DNA from 2 places in the Enterobacter sp. RHBSTW-00175 genome. Region 2 is predicted to be linked to the other one. Evidence: predicted binding sites of a transcription regulator. Region 2 holds the regulator's gene; the other holds the start of a gene.
What was found. Region 2 encodes CRP, which controls carbon source genes, mostly activating them, when cyclic AMP is high. Its sites were predicted from a motif close to ATGTGANNNNNNTCACAT; they were not measured.

Region 1 (5,150 bases), 1.4 Mb from region 2:
AGCTGGGAGAACACGCTGTTGATCCCCTGCTCGCGTAGCACTTCCACTTCCAGCGTCGAGGTATCTACCAGACGATATTGATACCCTTCCAGCTTTGGCAGCGGGCTTTTTGGCGCCAGGTCGAGAATAAAGGTTTCTGATTTCAGCTTAGAAAGCAGATCTTTCATCGAGGTGTTTTCCACCAGCTCGCCATTCTGAATGATGCCGATATTGCGGCAGAGCATTTCGGCTTCTTCGAGGTAGTGGGTTGTCAGAATAATGGTGGTGCCTTTATCGTTAAGATCTTTCAGGAACCCCCACATTGAGCGACGAAGCTCGATGTCCACACCGGCGGTGGGTTCATCGAGGATCAACAGTTTTGGTTCATGCATCAGCGCACGCGCAATCATCAGGCGGCGCTTCATCCCGCCGGATAACATCCGCGCACGTTCGTTGCGTTTTTCCCACAGATCGAGCTGTTTGAGGTACTTTTCGCTACGTTCAAGCGCATCTTTGCGCTCCACGCCGTAGTAACCCGCCTGGTTCACTACGATCTGTTGTACGGTTTCGAAAGGGTTAAAGTTGAACTCCTGCGGCACCAGCCCAAGCTGGCGCTTGGCGTTAACAACATCTTTTTGCAGGTCGTAGCCAAACACGCTTACCCTGCCGGATGACTTGTTAACCAGAGAACTGATAATCCCGATGGTGGTGGATTTCCCTGCGCCATTTGGCCCCAGAAGCGCATAGAAATCACCCGCTTCTACTTTGAGATCTATTCCGCGCAGCGCCTGAACGCCGCCCGGATAGGTTTTTTTAAGCTGTTCAAGCTCCAGTGCAATCGCCATGAATTAGACTTACCTATAGTTCTGACACACGTTGTGTGGTTTCATTAAAAGTCGGGTTACCCTATAGTAGCGCAACGCAATCACTCGGTTACAGGTCGTTAACCTCCATGAATGACATAGATACACTCATCAGCAACAATGCACTATGGTCAAAGATGCTGGTGGAAGAGGACCCCGGTTTTTTCGGGAAACTGGCGCAAGCGCAGAACCCGCGCTTTCTATGGATTGGATGTTCCGATAGCCGCGTTCCGGCAGAGCGTCTGACCGGCCTCGAACCGGGCGAATTATTCGTTCACCGCAACGTAGCCAACCTGGTCATTCACACGGATCTTAACTGTCTCTCGGTTGTTCAGTATGCCGTCGATGTACTGGAAGTCGAGCACATCATCATTTGCGGCCACTACGGCTGTGGTGGCGTCCAGGCTGCGATAGAAAACACTGAGCTGGGCTTAATCGATAACTGGCTGCTGCACATCCGCGATATCTGGTTCAAACATAGCTCACTGCTAGGCGAAATGCCGCAAGAGCGTCGGCTTGATACCCTGTGTGAGCTAAACGTCATGGAGCAGGTCTATAACCTGGGCCACTCCACGATTATGCAATCTGCCTGGAAACGCGGGCAGAAGGTATCTATTCACGGCTGGGCGTACGGTATTCATGACGGGTTACTGCGTAATCTGGAAGTGACCGCTACCAACCGCGAAACGCTGGAACAGCGCTATCGCTCGGGCATTGCCAACCTCAAACTCAAGCACGTAAACCATAAATAAAGCCTGAGGTTTTCTCCCTCTCCCGGTGGGAGAGGGCTGGGGTGAGGGCATCAGCCCGCACCCAATCAACATTACTCGTCCAGCAGCACAACTTTCCCGACATACGGCAGATGGCGATAACGCTGGGCGTAGTCGATACCGTAACCCACCACGAATTCGTCAGGAATAGAGAAACCGACAAACTCAACCGGCACCTGCACTTCACGACGGGTTGGTTTATCCAGCAGGGTGCAGATCGCCAGGGATTTTGGTTCGCGCAGGCTCAGGATCTCGCGCACTTTAGAGAGCGTGTTGCCGGAGTCGATGATGTCCTCAACGATCAACACATCTTTGCCACGAATATCTTCATCCAGGTCTTTAAGGATTTTCACATCACGGGTTGTGGACATGCCGCTGCCGTAGCTGGAGGCGGTCATAAAATCGACCTCATGTGACACCTGCACTTCACGGCACAAGTCTGCCATGAACATAAAAGAGCCACGCAACAAACCAACCAGCACCATTTCGCTGCCGCTGTCTTTGTAATGTTCGGTGATTTGACGGCCCAGTTCGGCGATACGCGCTTTGATCTCCGCTTCCGGGATCATCACTTCAACAGTATGTTTCATATTACTAACCATATGATTTTAATAAAAATCGCTCAATGCGGATGAATCTGCGTCCGGCATCGATTCACAAGCCACCCATTATAACAGCAAATGGATAGCCCTGGCGCATGAGTTATAAAAAGCAAATTTTGTGATTCCGATCACACTTGTTAATACCTATAATTAATTGCTAGCAAATAATTAACAAAACTGACGAGTACTTTTCTATGGCTGAAACAAAAACTCAACAGTCGCGTCTACTGGTGACATTAACAGCAGCGTTCGCAGCCTTCTGCGCGCTGTATCTGTTAATCGGTGGCGTCTGGCTGGTCGCTTTAGGCGGTTCCTGGTACTACCCGATTGCAGGTCTGGTTATGGTTGCCGTAACCATCCTGCTGTTGCGTAGAAAACAATCAGCACTGTGGCTTTATGCCGCATTACTTCTCGCAACCATGATCTGGGGCGTCTGGGAAGTCGGCTTCGACTTCTGGGCACTGACGCCACGCAGTGACATCCTCGTGTTCTTTGGTATCTGGCTGATCCTGCCGTTTGTCTGGCGTCGCCTGATTGTTCCTTCCAGTGGCGCCGTCGCCGCACTGGTGATTGCCCTGCTTATCAGCGGTGGCATCCTCACCTGGGCTGGCTTCAACGACCCACAGGAGATCAAAGGCACGCTGAACACGGAATCCACGCCTGCCGCGGCTATCTCTCAGGTTGCCGATAGCGACTGGCCTGCGTATGGTCGTAATCAGGAAGGTCAGCGTTACTCTCCACTGAAGCAGATCAACGCCGACAACGTGAAGGACCTGAAAGAAGCCTGGGTCTTCCGTACCGGCGATGTGAAGATGCCTAACGATCCAGGTGAACTGACCAACGAAGTGACGCCAATTAAAGTTGGCAACATGCTTTATCTGTGTACCGCGCACCAGCGTCTGTTCGCGCTTGATGCGGCTACCGGTAAAGAGAAATGGCACTTCGATCCACAGCTCAACTCTAACCCGTCATTCCAGCATGTGACCTGCCGTGGTGTTTCTTACCATGAAGCGCGTGCCGATAATGCCAGCCCGGATGTGGTCGCTGACTGCCCTCGCCGCATCATGCTGCCGGTGAACGATGGACGACTGTTTGCAGTTAACGCCGAAACGGGCAAGCTGTGCGAGACCTTTGCCAACAAAGGTGTCCTGAATCTGCAAACCAACATGCCGGATACCACGCCGGGCCTGTATGAACCGACCTCACCACCGATCATCACCGATAAAACTATCGTGATTGCCGGTTCGGTAACGGATAACTTCTCTACCCGCGAAACCTCTGGCGTTATCCGTGGTTTTGACGTGAACACCGGTAAACTGCTGTGGGCCTTCGATCCGGGCGCGAAAGATCCAAACGCGATCCCATCGGACGAACACACCTTTACCTTTAACTCACCGAACTCCTGGGCACCAGCAGCGTATGACGCGAAGCTGGACCTGGTCTACCTGCCAATGGGTGTGACCACGCCGGATATCTGGGGCGGCTATCGCACACCAGAGCAGGAGCGTTACGCGAGCGCTATCGTGGCGCTGAACGCGACCACCGGTAAACTGGCATGGAGCTACCAGACCGTTCACCACGATCTGTGGGATATGGACATGCCATCCCAGCCGACGCTTGCCGACATTACCGTTAACGGCAAAACCGTTCCGGTAATTTATGCACCAGCGAAAACGGGTAACATCTTCGTACTGGATCGCAGCAACGGTAAGCTGGTTGTTCCTGCACCGGAAAAACCGGTTCCTCAGGGGGCAGCAAAAGGCGATTACGTCAGTAAAACGCAGCCGTTCTCTGACCTGAGCTTCCGTCCGAAGAAAGACCTGAGCGGTGCAGACATGTGGGGTGCCACCATGTTTGACCAGCTGGTCTGCCGCGTGATGTTCCATCAGCTGCGCTACGAAGGTATCTTCACGCCGCCTTCTGAGCAGGGCACGCTGGTCTTCCCGGGTAACCTGGGGATGTTCGAATGGGGCGGGATCTCCGTTGACCCGAACCGTCAGGTAGCGATTGCCAACCCGATGGCGCTGCCGTTTGTCTCTAAACTGATCCCACGCGGCCCGGGTAACCCAATCGAACCGCCGAAAGACGCGAAAGGTACCGGGACCGAATCCGGTATTCAGCCGCAGTATGGCGTGCCGTTTGGCGTAACCCTGAACCCGTTCCTGTCACCGTTCGGCCTGCCGTGTAAACAGCCTGCATGGGGTTATATCTCCGCGCTGGATCTGAAAACCAACCAGGTCGTGTGGAAGAAACGTATTGGTACGCCTCAGGACAGTATGCCGTTCCCGATGCCGGTTCCTGTGCCGTTCAATATGGGGATGCCAATGCTGGGTGGCCCAATATCCACCGCTGGTAACGTGCTGTTCATCGCGGCAACCGCTGATAACTATCTGCGCGCGTACAACATGACCAACGGTGAGAAACTGTGGCAAGGCCGTCTGCCAGCAGGCGGACAGGCAACACCGATGACCTATGAAGTGAATGGCAAGCAGTACGTCGTCATCTCTGCCGGTGGTCATGGTTCGTTTGGCACGAAGATGGGCGACTATATTGTCGCGTATGCCTTGCCTGACGCAAGCAAGTAACTGAAAAGCCCGGTGGCGCTACGCTTACCGGGCCTACGGGTGCCATATACAGGCCGGGTAAGGCGCAGTCGCCACCCGGCTTTTTTATACGGTAAAACCGAGCATCATCCCCGTATCTTCATGCTCCAGCAGATGGCAATGCGCCATATAGGCGAACTCCTTCGGCGCGTCGTGCGCGAACTTCACCAGCACCTCGCTCACACCACCTTCAACCCGCACCGTGTCTTTCCAGCCGGAACGATGTACCTCTGGCGCTTTACCATTCTCTGAGAGAATGCGGAACTGCGTGCCGTGAATATGGAACGGATGCAGCATCATGTCACCTTCACCAGAAATCACCCAACGTTCAAA
Region 2 (5,150 bases):
GATTGTCTCTGCCCCGTTTATGCTGGAGCAGTGCAGCTACCATATGGAAAAAGGCTTTTCCCGGGTGTATCAGCGTTATCTGCTCAACCTGCTGAAAGCCAATGCCGCGCGTAAGCTCAAAGCCTACCCGGACACTCTGCCGGTAAGTCTGCGTCAGCTGAAGAAGGTGCGTCGTATTCGCGAGTTCGACGACTTGATCACCGCCAAAATTCACGGTTTTGCCGATGCGATAGATTACTATCGCCAGTGCAGCGCCATGCCACTGTTGAGCAAAATCACCAAACCGACGCTTATCATCCATGCGAAAGATGATCCGTTCATGGATCATCACTCCATCCCCGCGCAGGAATTTCTGCCCGCCAACGTGCAGTACCAACTGACTGAACATGGCGGTCATGTTGGCTTTGTGGGTGGTACGCTCAGACGCCCGCAGATGTGGCTGGAAACACGCATTCCAGCCTGGCTCACCGCTTTTCTGGACGGTAAAAAATGATTATCCCCTGGCAGGATCTGGCGCCCGAAACGCTCGATAATCTTATTGAAAGCTTTGTATTACGCGAAGGCACAGATTATGGTGAACAAGAACGTTCGCTTGAACAAAAGGTCAACGATGTAAAGCGCCAGCTCAAAAGTGGCGAGGTGGTGCTGGTATGGTCTGAGCTGCACGAAACGGTCAATATCATGCCCCGCAATGCCTTTCACGACTGACCTTTAACACTATTCCAGTCAGGGAGTTGCTATGTCTGCCAGACATCCGGTTATTGCCGTTACAGGCTCAAGTGGTGCGGGTACAACCACCACCAGCCTCGCCTTTCGCAAGATTTTCGCGCAACTGAATTTACGGTCCGCAGAGGTAGAAGGTGATAGCTTTCACCGCTACACCCGCCCTGAAATGGATATGGCGATCCGCAAAGCTCGCGATCTCGGCAAACACATCAGCTATTTTGGGCCAGATGCCAACGATTTCGGTCTGCTGGAGCAGACTTTCAAAGAATACGGACAGACCGGCAAAGGCCAGTCGCGGAAGTATCTGCACACCTATGACGAAGCCGTTCCCTGGAATCAGGTACCAGGGACATTCACCCCCTGGCAGCCTCTTCCCGAACCTACCGACGTGCTATTTTATGAAGGATTACATGGCGGCGTGGTGACCACGCAGCATGATGTGGCGCGCCACGTGGACCTGTTGGTCGGCGTTGTGCCGATTGTGAACCTGGAGTGGATCCAGAAGCTGACGCGCGATACCAGCGAGCGCGGTCATTCACGCGAAGCGGTGATGGATTCGGTTGTTCGTTCGATGGAAGATTACATTAACTTCCTGACGCCGCAGTTCTCACGCACCCACATCAACTTCCAGCGCGTGCCGACGGTAGATACCTCCAACCCGTTTGCGGCCAAAAGCATTCCCTCGCTGGACGAAAGCTTTGTGGTTATTCATTTCCGCAATCTCGAAGGCATTGATTACCCCTGGCTGCTGGCCATGCTGCAAGGCTCATTCATTTCGCATATGAATACGTTGGTAGTGCCGGGCGGGAAAATGGGGCTGGCGATGGAACTGATTATGTCACCGCTGGTGCAGCGGTTGATGGAAGGGAAGCAGATCGCGTGATCCTTTTCCCTCTCCCCGTGGGAGAGGGTTAGGGTGAGGGCATCAACGCGTATGATGCCCCTTGCATTAAGCCTCGATCACTTCATACGAATGCGTGATTTTTACCGCTTTCTCCAGCATTAACGCCACGGAGCAATATTTCTCCGCAGAAAGATCCACCGCACGTGATACCGCAGCGTCTTTCAGCTCTTTGCCGGTCACAATAAAATGCAAATTGATGTGCGTAAACAGGCGTGGTGCTTCTTCACGGCGTTCAGAAGTGAGTTTTACTTCGCAATCCGTCACGTCATGACGACCTTTTTGCAAAATCGACACCACGTCAATTGCGCTGCAACCACCCGCCGCCATCAGCACCATCTCCATTGGGCTTGGTGCTTTATCGCCGGAGTTCCCATCCATTAAAATCTGGTGTCCGGAAGCGGATTCGCCCAGGAACGTTAAACCTTCAACCCATTTCACACGCGCTTGCATATTCATTAACTCCAACGTTGCATTTTTGGTGACAGATTACGCGTACGTTACATTTCTCGCAACGGAAGGCGACCTGCATCATGCTGAAGCGAGACACCAGGAGACACGCGACAAAAGCTATGCTAAAACACTCTGGATGCTACAGTAATACATTGACGTTACACATGTATGCAGAGGACATCAAACTTTACTGGCTGCGACTATTACGACAGCCGACTTCCCAGGGTATGGGTAAGAATTCGATTGCAACCCCAGAGTCTGGATGCATCTTATGACTCTGGTGACAGCTTATAACAGAGGATAACAGCGCATGGTGCTTGGCAAACCGCAAACAGACCCGACTCTCGAATGGTTCTTGTCTCATTGCCACATTCATAAGTACCCATCGAAGAGCACGCTGATTCACCAGGGTGAAAAAGCGGAAACGTTGTATTACATCGTCAAAGGCTCGGTGGCAGTGCTGATCAAAGATGAGGAAGGGAAAGAAATGATCCTTTCTTATCTGAACCAGGGCGATTTCATCGGTGAACTGGGCCTGTTTGAAGAAGGCCAGGAACGTAGCGCCTGGGTTCGTGCAAAAACCGCGTGTGAAGTGGCCGAAATCTCCTACAAGAAATTCCGTCAGCTGATTCAGGTTAACCCTGACATCCTGATGCGTCTTTCTTCGCAGATGGCTCGCCGCCTGCAAGTCACGTCTGAGAAAGTGGGTAACCTCGCCTTCCTGGACGTAACGGGCCGTATCGCTCAGACTCTGCTGAACCTGGCGAAACAACCAGACGCGATGACCCACCCGGACGGAATGCAAATTAAAATTACCCGTCAGGAAATTGGTCAGATCGTGGGTTGCTCCCGTGAAACAGTGGGCCGTATTCTGAAAATGCTCGAAGACCAGAACCTGATCTCCGCCCACGGTAAAACCATCGTGGTTTACGGAACACGTTAATTCCGGTCAAACGGCGTGCCATCGCAAGGTGTCACGCCGTTTTTGTCTCTACTCCCCATGTGGCGCAGGCTAATTTATCACCCGGAAGTTAACTACGCACTGCGACAAACGCTGGTGTTGTGCCTTCCTGTGGCCGTGGGTTTGCTGCTGGGCCATCTGCAACAGGGTCTGTTGTTCTCCCTGGTTCCTGCCTGCTGCAACATTGCAGGTCTGGACACACCGCATAAACGTTTCTTCAAGCGCCTGATTATTGGCGGCTGTCTGTTTGCAGGCTGTAGCCTCGCTGTACAACTGCTGCTTGCCCGTGATATTCCGCTTCCCCTGATCCTGACCGTACTGGCCATGACGCTTGGCGTGACCGCTGAAATCAGCGCGCTACATGCCCGGTTGCTGCCCGCGTCGTTGATTGCCGCCATCTTCACGCTGAGCCTCGCCGGGAATATGCCGGTGTGGGAGCCGCTACTCATCTACGCGCTGGGAACCCTGTGGTACGGCGTGTTCAACTGGATCTGGTTCCGCCTGTGGCGCGAACAACCGCTGCGCGAATCGCTCAGCCTGCTCTACGTGCAGCTTGCCGACTACTGCGAAGCCAAGTACACCCTGCTCACTCAGCATACGGATCCGGAAAAATCGCTGCCGCCGCTGCTGGCGCGCCAGCAAAAAGTCGTCGATCTGATTAGCCAGTGTTATCAGCAGTTGCACATGCTCGCCGCCAATAAAAATCATGACTATAAGCGACTGCTGCGTATCTTCCAGGTCGGTCTGGATTTACAGGAACATATCTCTGTGAGCCTGCATCATCCGCAGGAGGTGCAAAAGCTGGTCGAACGTAGCCACGCCGAGGCGGTGATCCGCTGGAACGCCCAAACCGTGGCAGCGCGCCTGCGCATTCTCGCTGACGATATCCTGTATCACCGCTATCCCACGCGTTTTAACATGGACAAACAGCTGGGGGCGCTGGAGAAAATTGCCCATCAGCACGCGGAAAACCCGGTGGGCCAATTTGCGGCGTGGCACTTCAGCCGCATCGCCCGTGTCCTGCGGACTCAGCGGCCACTTTACCCCCGTGACCTGATGGCCGATAAACAAAAGCGTCTGCCGCTGCTGCCAGCCCTGAAAAGCTATCTGTCACTGAAATCTGCCGCGCTGCGTAATGCCGCGCGTATCAGCGTGATGCTTAGCACCGCCAGTCTGATGGGCGTCGCGCTGCACTTACCGAAACCGTACTGGATCTTAATGACCGTGCTGTTTGTTACGCAGAACGGTTACGGTGCTACGCGGGTGCGCATTCTGCACCGGGCAGGTGGCACAATCGCGGGGCTTATCATTGCCGGGGTGACGCTGCACTTTCACGTACCGGAAGGCTATACGCTGCTGGGGATGCTGGCTGTCACCATGGTGAGCTACCTGATTATTCGCAAGAACTATGGCTGGGCGATGGTGGGCTTTACGGTCACTGCGGTATACACCCTGCAACTGCTCACGCTCAATGGCGAACAGTTTATTCTCGCCCGCCTGGTCGACACCCTGATTGGCTGCCTGATTGCCTTTGGCGGCCTGGTCTGGCTCTGGCCCCAGTGGCAAAGCGGGTTGTTGCGCCAGAACGCCCATGATGCGCTGGAAGCAGATCAACAGGCGATACGCCTGATCCTGAGCGATGATCCACAGCCTTCGCCGCTGGCGTATCAGCGCATGAAGGTTAACCAGGCACATAACGCCCTGTTTAACTCACTGAACCAGGCGATGCAGGAGCCGGGCTTTAATTCCCACTATCTGGCAGACATGAAACTGTGGGTGACGCACAGCCAGTTTATCGTCGAGCACATTAACGCCATGACCACGCTTGCACGCGAGCACACGATGCTGACACCCGATCTGGCGCAGCGCTATTTGCAGTCCTGTGAGATTGCCTTGCAGCGATGTCAGCAGCGCCTGGAGTACGACGCGCCGGGAGAAGCAGGAGATTCGAATATTCTTGAAGCACCGGAAACACTGACGCTTGGCCCAATGAGCACCCTGGAGCAGCATTTGCAGCGCATCCTGGGGCATCTGAGCACCATGCACACCATTTCGTCGGTGGCATGGCGTCAGCGTCCGCATCACGGGATTTGGTTAACGCGGGTATTA

Region 1: the regulator CRP is predicted to act here: its motif matches at 2,331-2,348, upstream of hpt (hypoxanthine phosphoribosyltransferase).

The regions. Positions count from the first base shown of each region.
Region 1 covers NZ_CP055930.1:3,033,803-3,038,952, reverse strand. The annotation lists gene HV107_RS14400 (ABC transporter ATP-binding protein) at 1-824, opposite strand, end outside; gene can (carbonate dehydratase) at 932-1,594, shown strand; gene hpt (hypoxanthine phosphoribosyltransferase) at 1,666-2,202, opposite strand; gene HV107_RS14385 (glucose/quinate/shikimate family membrane-bound PQQ-dependent dehydrogenase) at 2,409-4,799, shown strand; gene cueO (multicopper oxidase CueO) at 4,884-5,150, opposite strand, start outside.
Region 2 covers NZ_CP055930.1:1,670,185-1,675,334, forward strand. The annotation lists gene HV107_RS07980 (hydrolase) at 1-493, shown strand, start outside; gene HV107_RS07985 (YheU family protein) at 490-708, shown strand; gene HV107_RS07990 (phosphoribulokinase) at 740-1,609, shown strand; gene HV107_RS07995 (OsmC family protein) at 1,676-2,080, opposite strand; gene crp (cAMP-activated global transcriptional regulator CRP) at 2,391-3,023, shown strand; gene HV107_RS08005 (YccS/YhfK family putative transporter) at 3,081-5,150, shown strand, end outside.